3 regions of the Pseudarthrobacter sp. NIBRBAC000502772 genome follow, and region 3 is predicted to be linked to each of the others. Evidence: riboswitches for the same ligand, from Rfam matches in the RefSeq annotation. Region 3 holds a riboswitch; each other region holds the start of a gene.
The links. A riboswitch is a leader RNA that binds a small molecule or an ion and turns the genes downstream of it on or off. The one in region 3 is predicted to bind thiamine pyrophosphate.

Region 1 (5,859 bases), 330 kb from region 3:
CCTGGAGAAAGCGGCCTAGAGAAACTCTGCCCGGCCTTCCATGGCCGATGACGCCAGGGCGTGCTCGCGGCGCGGAATCCTGCCGGCCGCTTTCGCCAGCCTACCGGCGATGACGGCGTGTTTGAAGGCCTCCCCCATGAGTGCCGGGTTCTGCGCCCGCGTGACCGCGGTGGCCAGCAGCACGGCGTCACAGCCAAGCTCCATGGCCAGGGCGGCGTCGGACGCCGTTCCGATGCCGGCGTCCAGCACCACGGGCACCGAGGCGCGCGAGACGATCAGCTCGATGTTGTGTGGATTCAGGATTCCCAGGCCGGTGCCGATGGGCGCTCCGAGGGGCATGACCGCGGTGGCACCCAGGTTTTCCAGCCGCAGCGCCAGGACCGGGTCATCGTTGGTGTAGGCGAACACTTTGAAGCCCCGGTTCACAAGCTGTTCCGTGGCGTCCACCAGCTCCACGGCGTCCGGCAGCAGGGTCTGTTCGTCGGCGATGACTTCCAGCTTGAGCCAGTCGGTTTCCAGCGCTTCGCGGGCCAGCTCCGCCGTCATGACCGCCTCCCGGGCGGTGAAGCAGCCTGCGGTGTTGGGCAGGATCCGGATCCCGTGGTCCACCAGGAGCTGGAAAAGGGACCCCGATTCAGCCGGCGAATAGCGGCGCATGGCCACTGTGGTCAGCTCGGTTCCAGAGGCCAGCAGGGCGGCGCCGAGCCCGTCGAGGCTGGGGGCGCCACCGGTGCCCATGATGAGGCGGGAGCCGAGCTCGACGCCGTCGATCACCAGCCTGTCGGCGGCCTCTGGCAGGTTCTGTGTGCTGATGTTGCTGGTTACTGTCATGGTGTCAGCCTCCCTGGACTGCTGTGACCAGTTCGACGTCGTCACCTTCGGCGAGCGCCGTGACGAACCACTGGCTGCGGGGTACTACTTCGGAGTTATGGGCGACGGCGACGCCGAGTTTCTGCCCGTCTGTTGACTGGCCGTTGGCCGCGAGGGGACGGCCAGTGATCTGGCTGATGAGGGTGGTGATGGAGGCGTCGTCCGCCACGGAATGGCGCGAGCCGTTGAGGGTGATGTTCATGCTGATTCCTTCTGTGGGTCGAGGGCCTTCGTGCTGCTGATGTCCTTGCGTGGGGCTTGTATGCCGGCTACGTGGTGCGTTCCTGAAAAGCGGGCCGGGCTGAGGGCCTCCCATCGCGGGTCCGTCCGGCCATCCAGCAGGTCCCGGCAGATGGCCGCCGCCGCCGGGGCCAGGAGCACTCCGTGGCGGAAGAATCCGGTGGCAACTATCAGCCCGGCAATGTCCGCTGTGTTCCCCGTCCTTGGTGCGGAAGACGGTACGCGGCCGAGGAGAGGGGCGTTGTCCGGGGTCGCAGGCCTTGCCCGTGCCGTGCATTCCAGGAGTTCAAGCTCCGAGACGGCCGGCACCAAAACCTGGGCGTCCCGCAGCAACTGGTAGACGCCGCCCGCCGAGACAGCGGCGTCGCCCGTCCCGGCGAGCGCGTCTTCCCGCTGCGTAGCCCCGATCACCACCGTGCCGTCCTGCCGGGGAACGATGTAGACCGGCACACCATGGACCATTCCGCGGACCGTGGAGGTGAGGAGCGGGCGCAGGTGCTGCGGAACAGCCAGCCGCAGGATGTCACCGTAGACGGGCCGCAGGGGCAGGTGCAGTCCAACCGGCAGGCCCTCCAGCGACCCCGCCTGCAATCCGTTGGCCACGATGGTCTCCCTGGCTTGGACAGTCCCGCCGTGGGCGAGCCTCACGCCGATGACGCGGCCGTCCTCCCAGAGCAGGGCAGCGGCACGCTGGTCAACGGCGAATCCCGCGCGGGCACCTGCCACGGCGGTTCCTGCTTCCGGTTCGTGGAGGGCCAGGACTTCCTGGAGGCACGCCACGAGTTTCCGTGGATCCACCTGGTGGTCGGCGGGGATGTCCAGGGCGCAGGATATGGCCGGACTGAGCAGGGAATCCCTGGTCCTGGCCTCACGGACAGTCAGGGGTTCCACCACCAGGCCGCTGGCCTGCTGCACGGCCCGCAGGTCCATCAGCGCCCGGCGGTCCGCAGCGTCCGCGCCGATGGCGAGGGTCGGCGTCGTCAGATATCCGGTATCGCCAGCCCCGGCCAGGGCGAGGTCCGCCGCAAAGGCAGGCCACAGGCCCGAGGATGCCAGCATCAGCTCAAGGAGGTCTTCCTCCTGGTAGTGCAGTTCGCTCACAGGGGCCAGCATGCCGGCGGCTGCCCAGCTGGCGCCGTTGCCGGGCGCTTCATCGATCAGCACGACGGAACGGCCGGATCGCCGGACTTCCCAGGCTATGGCGTGGCCGATGACTCCGCCGCCGATGACGGCCACGTCGGCGTGCAGGGCGGTGGCCGGGCTGGCTGGTGCGGGCTCACGTGGGCTGCTTATCGCGGGGGGCATATGTTCCTTCCCTACGCCGGTACTAGCCGGATCAGGTCAAGCGGTCGGCTCTGACGCCCTCTCAGCCCGGCCGCTTTGTGACGGCTGCATCGGGCTCCCGCAGTACCCGCCCAGTTTAGGGGACTTAGGCTGGTTTCCATGAACGCGCAATCCTTCGCCGCTGCAGGCACGCCCTCCGCCCCCTCCGCCGCTCCCGAATCCTTGACCGGAACAGACTCCGCCGGCGGCACAAACACCGGCCTCCCGCACAGCGCCAGGCTGTACCTGTGCACCGACGCGCGCCGGGACCGCGGGGACTTTGGCGAGTTTGTGGACGCGGCGTTTGCCGGCGGCGTGGACATCATCCAGCTCCGGGACAAGGCCATCGAGGCAGCCGAGGAGTTGGAGCTGCTGGCCGTGCTTCAGGCCGCGGCCGAACGCCACGGAAAGCTGTGGGCAGTCAATGACCGTGCCGATATCGCGTTGCTCTCCGGCGCCCCCGTCTTCCACATCGGGCAGAAGGATCTGCCGGTCGCTTCCGCCCGCACGCTGCTCGGGGCACCAGCCGTGATCGGCCTTTCCACGCACAGCGCCGAGCAGATCGAAGGGGCCATCCGGCTGTCCGGTGGGCTGACTGACCAAGGCGGCCTGGACTACTTCTGCGTAGGACCGGTCTGGGCCACTCCGACGAAACCGGGCCGGGCCGCCGTCGGCCTTGACCTGGTGCGGTACGCGGCCGAAGCCGTCCGCGCTGCCGGTGGCACCCAGGCCACGCTGCCCTGGTTTGCTATCGGAGGCATCGATCTCGGCAACGTGGAGCAGGTGGTGGAGGCCGGCGCCGGCAGGATTGTTGTGGTGCGTGCCATCACCGAAGCCTCGGACCCCGCAGCGGCGGCCGTGGCACTCCTGGCGGCCCTGGACGCCGGCGCATCCTGACAATCCCCCGCGTGGCGGGCGGCGGGCGTGCACGATCCGTGGAAATCGAGCTAACCTGATTTTCGTGTCACATCATAGGTTGGCCCCCAATGTCCACGAGCAAACGAACGACCTCGCGGCGGCGCTGAGCGCCCTGCGGACCGAGCTGGAACTGCCGGGGCCCTACCCGGCGGAGGCGGTCCGGGACGCGGAAGCGGCAGTGGCCGCGCACGAGTTGCCGGGTGCTGACCTGACGGATGTGGCCTTCCTCACTATCGATCCGGCGTCGTCCACTGACCTGGACCAGGCGCTGTTCATCGAGCGTGCGGCCGCTGGCTACCGGGTGCTTTACGCCATCGCTGACGTGCCGTCCTTTGTCCGCCCCGGCGGCGGACTGGACGCCGAGACCCGGCGCCGCGGCCAGACGTTCTACGCCCCTGACGGCCGTATCCCGCTGCACCCGGAAGTCATCAGCGAAGGGGCAGGCAGCCTTCTGGCCGGCCAGCTGTGTTCCGCCTACGTCTGGGAGTTCGGGCTGGACGACGCCGCGCAGGTCTCCACTGTGAGCGTCCAGAGGGCCACCATCCGCAGCCGGGCCAAGCTGAGCTACAAGGGAGTCCAGGCCGAATTCGACGCCGGGACGGCCGGCCCTGTCCTGCAGCTCCTGAAGGAAGTGGGCCTCAAGCGCGTTGAACTGGAGCGGCAGCGCGGCGGCGCCAGCCTGAACATGCCCGAGCAGGAAATCGTGCAGCTGCCCGACGGCGGCTACCGGATTGCCGCGGCGCCGCAGCTTCCGGTGGAGGACTGGAACGCCCAGATCTCCCTGATGACGGGGATGGCGGCGGCAGACCTGATGCTGGCGGGAGAAGTGGGCATCCTGCGCACCATGCCCGCCCCGGACGAGCGCTCCCTGCGTCACTTCCGCATCCAGACTGAGGCATTGGGCAAGCCGTGGGACGGCAAGATCAGCTACGGCGAATACCTCCGCAGCCTTGACCCGACCGAGCCCCGGCAACTGGCCATCCTGCACTCAGCCGGCATGCTGTTCCGCGGCGCCAGCTACACGGCGTTCGACGGCACAGTCCCGAAAGAGGCCATCCAGTCCGCCATCGGCGCTGCCTATGCCCACACTACGGCACCGCTCCGGCGTCTGATCGACCGTTTTGTCCTGGTGATCTGCGAAGCCCTGAGCAACGGCAAGCCGGTACCGGACTGGGCGCGGGAAGCCCTGCCGTCCCTGCCGGAGATCATGGCCGGATCCGACCAGCTGGCATCTCGGATGGAACGCATGGCGCTGGACACCGTGGAGGCCGCGCTCCTGGTCAACCATGTGGGCCAGGAATTCGATGCGATCGTGATTTCCGGCTCCAAGCCGCAGAAGGACAACGGCAACGGGAAAAGCGGGAACGGCACCAGGAACGGAGCCGCAAAAAATGGAAACGGCCCCTCGGGGATCATCCAGATCGCCGAACCCGCCGTGACGGCCCGGTGCGGCGGTGACCTGGAATCCGGCACCAAGGTGCGGGTCCGCCTGATCTCTTCCGACATCGCTGCCCGCGAGGTCCACTTCGAGCTGCTGGCCTAAAGGTTTTGCGCGCCGCCTGATCGGCCCAAAGCCGGGATTCAGGGTCCGTACGGCTAGACTGAAGAAGTAGATATGGATGCCCGGTCGTTGATTTCCTTGATTTTGAATTCAACAAGCCCGCCCCTACGCGATCTTGAGATGCACCCGTTGGTCACCAGTGCCAGCATTTTGATAGCCCGCGATCGGCTTCCACTGGATTTGCTTGCGCGCTTCGAGCGTGCTCCGGAACGGCCACGTTGGCCGGCCCGTTGAGCAGGCAGCGCCAATGCCCAAATGAATAAGGAAACTCCCCTGTGAGTGAATTGCATACCCACCAGATCCTGACTGACGACTCCGGCATCGAGACGATCGAACCCGAAGAAACCATCATCTCGGACGAGAAGCCGCACGAGATCGAGGAGAAATCCTTCGCTGACTACAACGTCCGCGCCGACATCGTGGAGTCCCTCGCCGACGCCGGGATCACCCACCCCTTCCCCATCCAGGCCATGACCCTGCCGGTGGCGCTTTCGGGCCACGACATCATCGGGCAGGCCAAGACCGGCACCGGCAAGACCCTCGGCTTCGGCATTCCCGCGCTGCAGCGCGTGGTGGGTCCGGACGACGCCGGCTACGACAGGCTCGCCGTTCCGGGTGCACCGCAGGCCCTGGTCATCGTGCCCACCCGCGAGCTGGCCGTCCAGGTGGCCAATGATCTCCAGAACGCTTCCCGCAAGCGGAACGCCCGCATCACCACCATCTACGGCGGCCGTGCCTACGAGCCCCAGGTGGAGGCCCTGCAGAACGGCGTCGAGGTAGTTGTCGGTACTCCCGGCCGCCTCATCGACCTCTACAAGCAGAAGCACCTGGTCCTGAAGAACGTCAAGATGGTCATCCTCGACGAGGCCGACGAAATGCTGGACCTCGGCTTCCTGCCGGACGTGGAAACCCTCATCGCCGGTACCCCCGCAGTCCGCCAGACCCTG
Region 2 (5,859 bases), 1.6 Mb from region 3:
GGCGGGAGACTGAAACATCGGGTTTATTACGATAAACGGAAGAATGCCCTGCAGGAGGCCTGCCATGTATGGGAATGCGGCCACAGCATCCCATGCTTTAGCGTGTGCCATCTTGTGCCTGCTCATGGCCCTTTGCGGGATTATCGTGGCGCCGGCGTCCGTGGCCGCCCCTTCACCGGGCGAGGGCGCCGAGCAAGCACTGGGCAACGATGTCTCGTGGCCTCAGTGCAACAAGGCGCTTCCCGCCGCTCCAGCTTTCGGGATCGTGGGCGTCAACAATGGCCTGGCCAGCACCAGTAACCCCTGCCTCGCCGAACTGCTCCGCTGGGCCGAAGCCATCACGGTGAACCCGACCGAACAGCCGTCCGTGGCCCTTTACGTCAACACCGCCAACCCCGGGCACGCAGGCTCCTGGTGGCCGACCAGTAACAACTACCCCGCAGCCAACGCTGTATCCAACCCCTACGGCACCTGCAAGGACAAGGACGTTGCCCCGGCGTGCGCATACATGTACGGCTACGCCAAGGCGTACGACGACGCCCACATCCGCGGCATCAGCAGCCCCTCGGACTACCTGTGGTGGCTCGATGTTGAAACAGGTAACAGCTGGTCCCCCGACAAGAATGCCAACCGTGCCGTCCTAGAAGGTATGACCGACTTTTTTCACAGCATCGGCGCCGACGTCGGCATTTACTCCTCGGCCTATCAATGGGGACAGATCGTGGGCAGCGTCAGCAGCTCCAGCAACCTTTATGCCCTGCCCAGCTGGCTGGCAGGCGCCCGCACGGCCTTCGGAGCCACGGCCAACTGCTCGAATGCGCCGCTAACCCCCGGCGGCACGGTCACCCTGACCCAGTTCGTCTCCAGGGGCTTCGACTACGATCACTCGTGCATTTAGCAGGCACAGCGCGCCGTAGCCAGAATCCAGAAGCATGGCCCGCCCGGACTAGCGCCAGACGAAGTTCCAGGTCCCCATCCCAGCCGCGGCAACCACGGCGGCCGCCGCGATCAGCACACCGCCCGCCAGCACCCAGGCGTCCAGCGGCGAGTACGTGGATTCCCGCGCCCACGTCCGCTGCCCGGTGCCGAAACCGCGCGCTTCCATGGTGATGGCCAGCCGGGACGCCCGGCGGATGGCCTGGACCAGGAGCCCGAAGCTCTGCCCGAGGGTGGCCCGCAGCCGTTGCAGCGGGCTGCCCTGCGAGCCCACGCCGCGGGCCCGCCGCGCCATGCCGATGGTCTGCCATTCCTCGGCCATGAGTCCCACCAGGCGCATCGCGGCCAGCGTGCCGAGGACAAACCGGTGCGGCAGCCGGGCCTTCTGGGCCAGCGCATCGGCGAGGTCGGTGGGGTCCGTGCAGGTCATAAGCAGGATCGCCGGGAGGGCAATCGCGAGGCCGCGCAGCATAAAACCGATTCCCAGCTGAAGGGAACCCTCGCTGATCGACCAGATCCCGACGTCGAGCAGTACAGCGCCGCTGTCCGCCGCGACGATCGCCGTGCTCCAGCCGCCCAGGGCTGCCGCGATGATGAGCGGCCAGCCGCGCTGCCACAGCAGGCGCAGGGTGAGGCCGGCCAGCGGAAAGAGCGCCAGCTCGGCCGCAAGCGCCACCGAGGCGGACACCCAGTCGATGGAGAGCGCCAGCACCAGGGTGATGAGGAAGACGACGGCGAACTTGGCCAGCGGGTTGGCGCGCGTCAGCAGCGCGTGGTTGCCGCGGAGGGTCAGGGCATCCCTCATGCCGCACCTGCTTCCTGGCGGGCGCCGCCGCGCGAGGCCGGGCCGAGCCGCAGTCCGGCCCCGCCCAGGACTGCGCTGAATTCCTGGTCGTGGGTCACGGAAACCACGGAGGTCCCGGCGTCGAGCAGTTCTGAGAGGAACGAGGCGAGCTCGGCCCAGGTGTTGGCATCCTGGCCGAACGTCGGCTCGTCGAGGACCAGCACACGAGGGTGGGCCGCGAGGACAGTGGCCACCGAGAGGCGCCGCTTTTCGCCTCCCGAGAGCGTGTATGGATTGGCGTCCACCAGGTGCGTCAGGCGCAGCCGTTCCAGCAGCTCATCCACCCGCTCCTCGCCATGCCCCAGGTGCCGCGGGCCGAACATCAGCTCGTCCAGCACGCGGCCGGTCACGAACTGGTGCTCAGGCTCCTGGAACACGGTTCCGATGCGGGAAATCAGCTGGTTGGCTTTCCATTTGAAGGGATCGATCCCGGCCCCCTCGGAAAGCTCGACGGCGGCGGACACCTTCCCCGCCACCGGCGCCAGAAGCCCGGCGAGCGTCAGCGCAAACGTTGACTTGCCGGCGCCGTTGGGCCCCGTGACGGTGAGTGCCTGGCCGGAACGGACCTGGGCCGTGATGCCCAGCTGCACCGGTACGGGCGGGATGGTCCGGAAGCCGCGGCGCCGCGGACGCTCGCGGGAGACGGCCAGGTCCTCGGCCGCCAGCAGCAGGTCACCTGAGCCTGCGGACACGCGGCGGCGGGTTGCCGGAACATAGCCCGGCACCCAGACGCCTGCGCCGATCAGCATGTCCCGTGCCTCCGCGAGCACCTGGTCCGGCGGCCCGTCCAGCAGGACTGCGGACGTAGCGGAGGAAGCAGCGGAACCCGCTGCCGAGCCCGGCTGCAGCACCACAATCCGGTCCACCAGGTCCTTCCAGACGGACACGCGGTGTTCCACCACAACGAGGGTGGCACCGGTTTTGTCCAGGCAGCGGCCCACGGCGTCGCGGACTTCCAGCACGCCGGCGGGATCCAGGTTCGCGGTGGGCTCATCCAGCAGGATCAGCCCGGGCCGCATCGCGAGGATCCCGGCCAGCGCCAGACGCTGCTTCTGCCCGCCGGACAGGGCCGACGTCGGGTGGTCCAGCGGGAGCCGGCCCGCACCAGCGCCGCCGTCGGCGTTCAAACCGGAGCCCGCACCAGCGCCGTCGCTGGCGTTCAAACCGCCGCCCCCGGCACTCCGCAGCCCGACGTCGTCGAGCGCTTCATGGACGCGCCGCCAGATCTCGTCCCGTGGAACGGCGAGGTTCTCGGCGCCGAAGGCGACGTCGTCACCCAGGCGCGACAGAACAACCTGCGTTTCCGGATCCTGCTGCATCAGGCCCGAGCGGCCGCGTTGCCCGCGGGGCACCACACCGTCGATCAGCAGCGAACCGGTTTCGTCGGCGTCGTCCTCTTCATCCCCCAGCACCCCTGCGAGCGCGTGCAGCAGCGTTGACTTGCCCGCGCCCGACGGGCCCAGCAGCAGCACCCGCTCGCCGGGAGCGATGTCGAGGTCGAGCCCCCGGACGGCGGGGGCGGAACGTCCGGCATGCCGCCAGCCCCAGGCACGGGCGGACACCGCGGCGGGTCGTACTCCGTAAGCGCCGGCGTCGGAAGCGGTCATCAGTTGAAGACGGGCTCCGACGCTGCCTTCCGGGACGCGAACGAGCTCAGCACACCGGTCCTGGCCAGGCCGCGGGTGGCGATCCAGGACAGCGCGCCCGCAATCACCGCGCCGGAGATGGTGCAGAACACGATGTACGCGAGCTTGTCGCCGGGCTCGTAGGCGATGTTCCAGCCCCACGGCAGGAACGAGTCATTGAGGCCGCAGAACAGGCCCGCGCCGGCACCGGCCAGCAGCGCGGCGATGAGGTTGTACTTCTGGTGCAGGAAGGACTTGAACCGGAAGTTGCCGTACACCAGCAGGAAGAACACCAGCTCGGCGCCCAGGCCCTGGAGGAGTCCGGAGATCAGCACGGTGGCGCCGTACTGCGAGCCCATGATGAGTTCGCCGGTGGCGGCCACCGCTTCGCAGAAGAGCGCCGCGCCGGGTTTGCGGATGATGAGCATGCCCAGCACTGCCGGGATCATCCAGCCGCCGGCGATCAGGCCGGTCAGCGGGGGGTAAACGGCGTTCATGGGGGCGGAGACGATGCCGGCGCCCTGGGACCAGGCCCAGAAGATCACGCCGCCGGTGATGGCGATGAGTGCCGCCACCACGATGTCCACAACGCGCCAGGTATTGCCGGGTTTTTTGATTGCTGCAGTTGTCATTTTGGTCCTCCTGAGGAACAGGAGGGGAAAGTGCCCCGGCGTGCGGCGCTGCCGCCGTTTCCGGACACTTCGAGAACTCGACTCCCTTGCGCCGGTACTAACCGGATCAGGTTCGAGGGTCTGCGGCTGTCCGCACTCTCAGCGCCCACCTGCGGTTCCCTGGCAATGCCAGTGATGTCCGACGGCGGCGCTCCCCTGTCGTAAATAAATCTGCCCTGATGGGCGTGCTCCAGTTTACACCGCGGGCGGGGTAGATTGTGGGCCATGACTGCCAACAACCCGACTGTGACTGCGTTCAATCCTGATTCGACGGTGCCCCAGCCGGCGGGGCTGCTTGAGGCCCTGATTGCCCGGGTCGAAGCCGAGATCAACGAGCTGCAGTTTCCGCATTTCAGCAAGGACGACTCCCTCAACCTCGGGCTGCTCCTGGTGGAGCTGGGCAAATCGCGCCGGCTGCCTATCGCGATCGACATCACCAAGGGCGAGCAGGTCCTTTTCCATGTTGCCCTGGACGGCGCCACCCCCGACAACGAGCACTGGATCCGGGCCAAGCAGCGCACCGCCGCCAGGTATGAGATCCCGTCGCTGCTGGTGGGCCTGCGCGGCAGGCTGCACGGCGGCCGGATCGAGGACCACGGCTGGTTCGACGAGTCCACCTACGCCCCGCACGGCGGCTGCTTCCCGGTCTACGTCGCCGGTGTGGGTGCAGTGGCCACGGTGACGGTCTCGGGCCTGCCACAGCAGCAGGACCACGATCTGGTGGTGGAAGCCCTGCGGGAGATTCTGGAGTCCATGCAGCCGGGTTAGGCTAAAGGAAGTCCCGGATCCGCTCACAAGGAGTTCAACGAATGAACCTGTTCATCAAGCTGCTCGGCACTGCAATCAGCATCGGCGCCGGGTTCGTCGGCACCAAGGTGGTCAATACCGTGTGGGAAAAGTCCACCGGCCGGAAGCCTCCCACCGGCAAGGACGAAGACACTCCCACCACCCTGCGCTCGGCCCTGACGTTCGCGCTCATTTCGGCCTCGGTCAGCACCATCATCCAGGTGCTCGCCAACCGCGGCACCCAGCGGGCCATCACCCGCTTCGCCAAGTCCCAGGACATCGTCTAACCGCACCACCAGCCCCTGAGTTCTTGTCCAGATAATCGGTTCAGACCGGCCGAGATACCCGATTATCTGGACAAAAACTCACACGGGACGCTGGGGCTGCGCGTGTCGCTCAGTCCCGCCGGCCGCCGTCGGACGCTTCATCCCTGGACGATTCATCCCGGGCCGATTGGGCCGCCTTCTGAACCACGGCTTCGAGTTCATCGGAGCTGAGCAGCTCACGGTGCAGGTGTTTGGTCCGGTAACCGGCGCGGCCCACCATATGGGCGGAAACCGGCACCGTCAGCAGCTGGAAAATCCAGGCCACCAGCAGCACCGGCCACACCCACCAGGTGCGCAGCTGCAGGCCGATGGCCGCCAGGAGCAGGAACAGCCCCAGCACCTGCGGCTTGGTGGCCGCGTGCATCCGGCTCAGCAGGTCCGGGAAGCGGAGCAGGCCCACGGCGGCGGCGAGCGACATGAGGGCACCCACCACCAGGAACACCGCCGACACGGCATCGATGACGTTATCAACCACGCTGGCCTCGGGATTCATTGGCTTGCTCCCGCCGGTCGGCCACGTAGCGCGCCACGGTCACCGACCCGATGAAGCCGACCACGGACAGCGCCACCAGCAGCATCAGGTTGTTCAGGTGCCGGTTGACGGCCATGTCGATGCACAGGGCCGCACCGAGGATCGCGAGCAGTACGTCGGAGGCCAGCACCCTGTCCAG
Region 3 (5,859 bases):
GATGTCCTTGTTCCAGCGCGCACCCTCAACAATGAGCGGGCCGGCCGATGCAGGCTCCACCACAAACTCGGTACCGGGAACAAACCGGTCCCCCGGAGCGTCGGTCAGCACCTGGACCGTCACTTCGCCGCGGATTCCATGCGGTTTGCCGATTCGTGCCACCTGAAGCTGCATCTGTTCCTCTGTTTCGGTTTGTGGATTCTCCACGGTCTTGTGGTGAAAGCACTCCGGCCCCTCCACCGTTGCTGGTGGAAGGGCCGGAGCAAAAACTGATGTTGCTGAGCGCTTAGCGGCGGCGGTCGGTATCGACGACGTCGACCCTGACCGGCTCGCCGTCTGCCAGTGCCGCCACAACGGTGCGCAATGCCCGTGCCGTACGGCCCTGGCGGCCGATCACCCGTCCCAGGTCATCCTGATGAACACGAACCTCGAGGGTGTCCCCGCGGCGGTTGTTCTTCGAGCTGACCTTGACATCTTCCGGCGAATCAACGATTCCCCGGACGAGGTGTTCGAGCGCTTCTGCCAGCAATCTACTCAGCCTCGGTGGTCTCTGCTTCGGCCGGGGCCTCGGCTGCGTCAGACTGCTTTGACTTCTTGGTGATGGCTTCCGGGATGATCACGGAACCCTTTTCCGGGGCAACAAAGGCAGCCTTCGGAGCTTTGGTCTTCAGGGTGCCTTCCTGGCCCGGCAGGCCCTTGAACTTCTGCCAGTCACCGGTGATCTTCAGGATCGCGGCAACCTGCTCGGACGGCTGTGCGCCGACGCCGAGCCAGTACTGGGCACGGTCCGTGTCCACCTCGATGTATGAGGGCTCTTCGGTGGGGTGGTACTTGCCGATCTCTTCGATGGCACGGCCGTCACGCTTGGAGCGTGCGTCCATGACGACGATGCGGTAGTACGGTGCGCGCATCTTGCCAAAGCGCTTAAGGCGAATCTTTACGGCCACTTTTGTGGTCACTCCTGTTTCAGAAAAGGGGTGAACCGACGTTCTGCACCCGTGGGGCGGGCCATACTTGAGGGTTCGAAGGACAGGATCCGGACGCGGAGAGAGGGGCCACGCAGATCGAGTACCTGTTTATTGTGCCAGATCAGCGTCCGGATTTCGACTTGACACGTCGGGATGGGGCAGCGGGCGGACCCGGCGGGCCACGGCCGGCCTACGACGACCAGACATACACCCCGGTGCGTGCGGCGTCATCGACGGAGTTGGCAAGCTCAGCGAACTGCTGGACATACGTCCGGGCCTCGGCCACGCCGAACGGCATGTCATCCTGGGCGGCCCACTTTTCAGCGACGTCGTCCAGGACATTGCCTTCGCCTTCAGTCTCGTAGCTGAGCAGGTCCGCGAGCGCACGCACCATGGCCGGCGGGACCCCGAGGAGGGAATCGCTGGCCACGTCAACCATGGCCAGCTCGTAGTCCGCGCCACCGGCGTGCACAGCAACGCCGGCAAGGTCGCCAAGCTGCTCGATTTCGAAATCGCTGATTCCGGGAATCCGCAGGGCCTGGCCCGCCGGGGAGCCGCCTGCATCCAGGACGCCCGCCCGCTTCAGCGCGGCATCGTGAGTGGAAACAAAAATTTCAGTGAAACCCATGGGAACAGCCCTCATTCCGTCGACGGTGCGGCCTGGAAGGGCAGCAGCAAGTGCCACCCCGGCCGTTCAGAATCAGCCTAGTACAAGGCAGGCCGCACATTTGGCAGCCGCACTCAGCGGACGGCGACCCGGATATTGTTGCGCCACGGGTCCTCGAAGCGAAGCTCGGCGCCCGTGTGGTGCGAGGCCACACCGGCGACCTTCAGGCGGTCGGCGAGCGCTCCGACGTCATCCCCGGAAGGGACCTCGATGAGCACTTCGCCGAGGCCCAGGGTGTCCTTGCGGGGACCGGCTCCGCGGCTGTTCCAGACGTTCATCGCCATGTGGTGGTGATACCGGCCCGCTGAGACAAACAGTGCCTGCCCGTGCCAGCCGGCGGTCTTTTCGAAGCCCAGCGTGCCCACGTAGAAATCGTGCGCAGACTGGACGTCGCCCACCTGGAGGTGGACGTGGCCCACGCCGGCTTCGCTGGCCCGCTGGCCCGCCACGGATTCCTGGGTCAGGTGCTGCTCGAGGTAGCGCTGCGGCGGCAGTGCCAGGCTGTCCATCACTACATCCTTCCCGTTCCACGACCAGTTTTCGCGGGGCCTGTCCCAGTACAGTTCGACGCCGTTGCCCTCGGGGTCGTTGAAGTAGAAGGCCTCGCTGACGAGGTGGTCGGCGCTGCCGGTGAAGGACCGGGGTTCGTACTGGGCGGCGGTGGCTACCGTGGCGGCAAGCGAAGCCTGGTCGTCAAACAGCAGTGCGGTGTGGAACAGCCCGGCCTCTCCCCTGCCAGGCAGATTCAAGGACGGGGCGGCCGCGAGATGGACCAGCGGGCGTTGAAGGCGGCCAAGATAGACGCCGCCGTCCTGTTCCGCGACGATCTCCAGGCCGAGCGCACGCTGGTAGTAGTCGGTCATCAGCTTCATGTCGCCCACCTTGAGCATCACGGTGCCCATGGAGAGGTCGGCAGGAAGGAGATCCCGGCTGGTGGCTTCTGCAGTCATGTGAAAACTCCCGGTCCGTTGGCCTTCGGATGGAAGGCGGCTATGCTTCCAATTTACTTGAAGCTTCAATTTAATTCAAGTGGCGGAGCAGACAGACTGCGACCGCTTTCCGGTGATTGCTGTCACCAGTCCACCCTCGGCCTGTGGTAGCTTCGACTTGACCACACGGGAGCCCTTGCAGGGGCTGAGATCGGGCTGACGCAGCCTGCGACCGTTGAACCTGTCCGGGTAATGCCGGCGAAGGAAGTGAGTATTCATTGAATACACAAGAAACACAGCTGATCCCTGCCCAAAATGAAGCCGACGTGGATCAAACGCTCCAGCCTGAAACCCAGTCACTGAAGTCCCACTCGCTGGCGTTTATCAACGATGAGGCCACCGGGATCCGGGTACCCGTGACCGAGATCGCGCTGGAACCGTCGCCGAACGGGGAGGCGAACGGGCCTTTCCGGACCTACCGCACGGCCGGTCCGGGCAGTGATCCGGTGGTGGGCCTCAACCCGTTCCGCTCGGAGTGGATCGCCGCCCGCGGCGATACCGCGCCGTACAGCGGACGGGAACGGAACCTGCTCGACGACGGCAAGTCGGCAGTGCGCCGCGGCGCCGCCTCTGCGGAGTGGAAGGGCGGGCAACCGGTGCCCCGCCGCGCCGTCGAAGGCAAGACCGTCACCCAGATGCACTATGCGCGGCAGGGTGTCATCACCCCCGAGATGCAGTTCATCGCCCTCCGCGAGAATTGCGACGTGGAACTGGTCCGCAGCGAGGTGGCGGCCGGCCGGGCCATCATCCCCAACAACATCAACCACCCGGAATCCGAACCGATGATCATCGGCAAGGCCTTCCTGGTGAAGATCAATGCCAACATCGGCAACTCGGCCGTGACAAGCTCCATTGCCGAGGAAGTGGACAAACTCCAGTGGGCCACGCAGTGGGGAGCTGACACGGTGATGGACCTCTCCACCGGCGATGACATCCACACCACCCGGGAATGGCTCATCCGCAACTCTCCCGTGCCCATCGGTACGGTGCCCATTTACCAGGCGCTGGAGAAGGTCAACGGCGAGGCCAACGCCCTGACGTGGGAGATCTACCGGGACACCGTCATTGAGCAGTGCGAGCAGGGGGTGGACTACATGACCATCCACGCCGGTGTGCTGCTGCGTTACGTGCCGCTGACGGCCAACCGCGTCACCGGCATCGTCTCCCGGGGCGGCGCGATCATGGCCGGGTGGTGCCTGGCCCACCACCAGGAGAACTTCCTGTACACCCACTTCGACGAGCTGTGCGAGATCTTCGCCAAGTACGACGTCGCGTTCTCCCTGGGCGACGGACTGCGCCCGGGGGCTACGGCGGACGCCAACGACGCCGCCCAGTTCGCCGAGCTGGACACCCTGGCTGAACTGACCCAGCGGGCGTGGGAATTCGATGTGCAGGTCATGGTGGAAGGTCCCGGGCACGTCCCGTTCCACCTGGTGCGGGAGAACGTGGAACGCCAGCAGGAACTCTGCAAGGGCGCCCCGTTCTACACGCTGGGGCCGCTGGTCACGGATATTGCCCCCGGCTACGACCACATCACGTCCGCCATCGGCGCCACCGAAATCGCCCGGTACGGCACGGCGATGCTTTGTTACGTCACGCCCAAGGAACACCTTGGCCTGCCGAACAAGGACGATGTGAAAACCGGAGTGATCACCTACAAGATCGCCGCCCACGCAGCAGACCTTGCCAAGGGCCACCCCGGCGCCCATGAGCGGGATGATGCACTGTCCAAGGCCCGGTTCGAGTTCCGCTGGCGCGACCAGTTCGCGCTGTCCCTGGATCCGGTCACGGCGGAGGCCTTCCATGACGAGACGCTGCCGGCCGAACCGGCCAAAACCGCCCACTTCTGCTCCATGTGCGGCCCGAAGTTCTGCTCCATGAAGATCAGCCAGGACATCAGGGACGAATACGGTTCGGCAGATTCGCAGGCGGCCATTGCCGAGGCCTACAGCGGGATGCGCGAAAAGAGTGCGGAGTTCCTGGCCGCCGGCGGAAAGGTCTACCTCCCCGAGCTTCGGATCCCGGCCGGGAACTGACGGCTCAGGAAGCCTGAACCGAGCGTGACCTGCCGACGTCGGCGATGAAGGACCGGATGGCACGGTCACCTTCGGCAGAGTCCTGGGGCCGGTGTCCTCCCGCAGCGATGCGGTGCAGGGCACCGGTTTCCTGCAGATATCCGGCGATTTCCTCGTAGAGCGGTTCCCACCCACCCGTAAGGACCATGGTGGGGACGCCCGGAACTATGTGCAGCGGGGCCTCCCAGGACGGCGCCTGCAACCGGAGCCGGCGCGCCGACCGTTTTTCCTCCGGCGTGGTGGGCTCCTGCAGGTCCGCCGCGAACATTCGCCGCACGAACTCACGTTGGAAGTCTTCATCGCTGAGCTGGTGCCGGACGTCGAACAGCGGTTGCATCAGGGCGCGGTGCGCGGCCGTGGCCGGCAGTTCGGCGGTCAGGGACAGGCACGCCGGTTCTACCAGCGTGAGGGAATACACCAGTTCGGGGCGTTCGACGGCAGCCATCATGGCCGCAATCGCGCCCTCGGCGTGGGCAACAACATGGCCCCCAGCGGCCCCGCGGCCGTCATCGGCAAGTGAGCGCAGGATGATGGCGGTATCTTCGGAGAACGAGGACTCCACGGGTTCAGCGATGGGGTCAAAACCGTGCCGCCGCAGGAAGAGGGCGTCGTACGTCAGGGCCATGCCGTGCTGGCGCAGCCACGCCGCGGCACCGAAAGGTCCGGCGCCGTGCACGAACACTACCCGCTGTTTGAACATGACCCAACCCTATTCCACGGCACCGACATCCCAATTGGGCAGCAGCCAGTGTTGTTATGAGTGCCCACAACGACGCCTGCTGCTACCCAGTCGGGAGGGGTGGTTACTTGCCGAGGAACTTGTCGAATCCCTTGGGCAGGTTCAGCTGCGACGGGTCGAAGTCGCCGCCCTGCTGGCCGAACGCTGCCCCCGTGGGGAGCGCCTTCCCCGCCCCGGCCCGCCGGGCCTCGGCGTCCTTCAGCTCCTGGGCAGCCTTGGCAGGGTTGCCTGAGCGGGCCTTCTTCTTCGGGGCGTTCTTTCCGCCCTTCCGCGCACCGCCGGGGCCGCCCATGCCAGGCATCCCGGGCATTCCGGGCATGCCGCCGCCCTGGGCCATCTTCTTCATCATCTTCTGGGCCTGGCCGAAACGCTCCAGCAGGCCGTTGACCTCGGAGACATGCACGCCGGAACCCCGGGCAAT

Region 1: it holds a riboswitch for thiamine pyrophosphate, as region 3 does, so the genes downstream of both, thiO (glycine oxidase ThiO) here and thiC (phosphomethylpyrimidine synthase ThiC) in region 3, are expected to answer to the same signal.
Region 2: it holds a riboswitch for thiamine pyrophosphate, as region 3 does, so the genes downstream of both, NIBR502772_RS00880 (ECF transporter S component) here and thiC (phosphomethylpyrimidine synthase ThiC) in region 3, are expected to answer to the same signal.

The regions. Positions count from the first base shown of each region.
Region 1 is NZ_CP041188.1:3,698,151-3,704,009, forward strand. It holds gene NIBR502772_RS17070 (thiazole synthase) at 16-831, opposite strand; gene thiS (sulfur carrier protein ThiS) at 836-1,072, opposite strand; gene thiO (glycine oxidase ThiO) at 1,069-2,415, opposite strand; TPP riboswitch at 2,406-2,526, opposite strand; gene thiE (thiamine phosphate synthase) at 2,554-3,330, shown strand; gene NIBR502772_RS17090 (RNB domain-containing ribonuclease) at 3,395-4,894, shown strand; gene NIBR502772_RS17095 (DEAD/DEAH box helicase) at 5,188-5,859, shown strand, end outside.
Region 2 is NZ_CP041188.1:167,124-172,982, forward strand. It holds gene NIBR502772_RS00865 (hypothetical protein) at 161-898, shown strand; gene NIBR502772_RS00870 (energy-coupling factor transporter transmembrane protein EcfT) at 947-1,741, opposite strand; gene NIBR502772_RS00875 (ABC transporter ATP-binding protein) at 1,738-3,387, opposite strand; gene NIBR502772_RS00880 (ECF transporter S component) at 3,387-4,037, opposite strand; TPP riboswitch at 4,103-4,244, opposite strand; gene NIBR502772_RS00885 (heme-degrading domain-containing protein) at 4,302-4,844, shown strand; gene NIBR502772_RS00890 (DUF4235 domain-containing protein) at 4,886-5,149, shown strand; gene mnhG (monovalent cation/H(+) antiporter subunit G) at 5,259-5,681, opposite strand; gene NIBR502772_RS00900 (monovalent cation/H+ antiporter complex subunit F) at 5,656-5,859, opposite strand, start outside.
Region 3 is NZ_CP041188.1:3,371,785-3,377,643, forward strand. It holds gene rimM (ribosome maturation factor RimM) at 1-174, opposite strand, end outside; gene NIBR502772_RS15610 (RNA-binding protein) at 287-529, opposite strand; gene rpsP (30S ribosomal protein S16) at 531-947, opposite strand; gene NIBR502772_RS15620 (hypothetical protein) at 1,159-1,596, opposite strand; gene NIBR502772_RS15625 (VOC family protein) at 1,710-2,585, opposite strand; TPP riboswitch at 2,741-2,848, shown strand; gene thiC (phosphomethylpyrimidine synthase ThiC) at 2,843-4,660, shown strand; gene NIBR502772_RS15635 (alpha/beta fold hydrolase) at 4,665-5,399, opposite strand; gene ffh (signal recognition particle protein) at 5,503-5,859, opposite strand, start outside.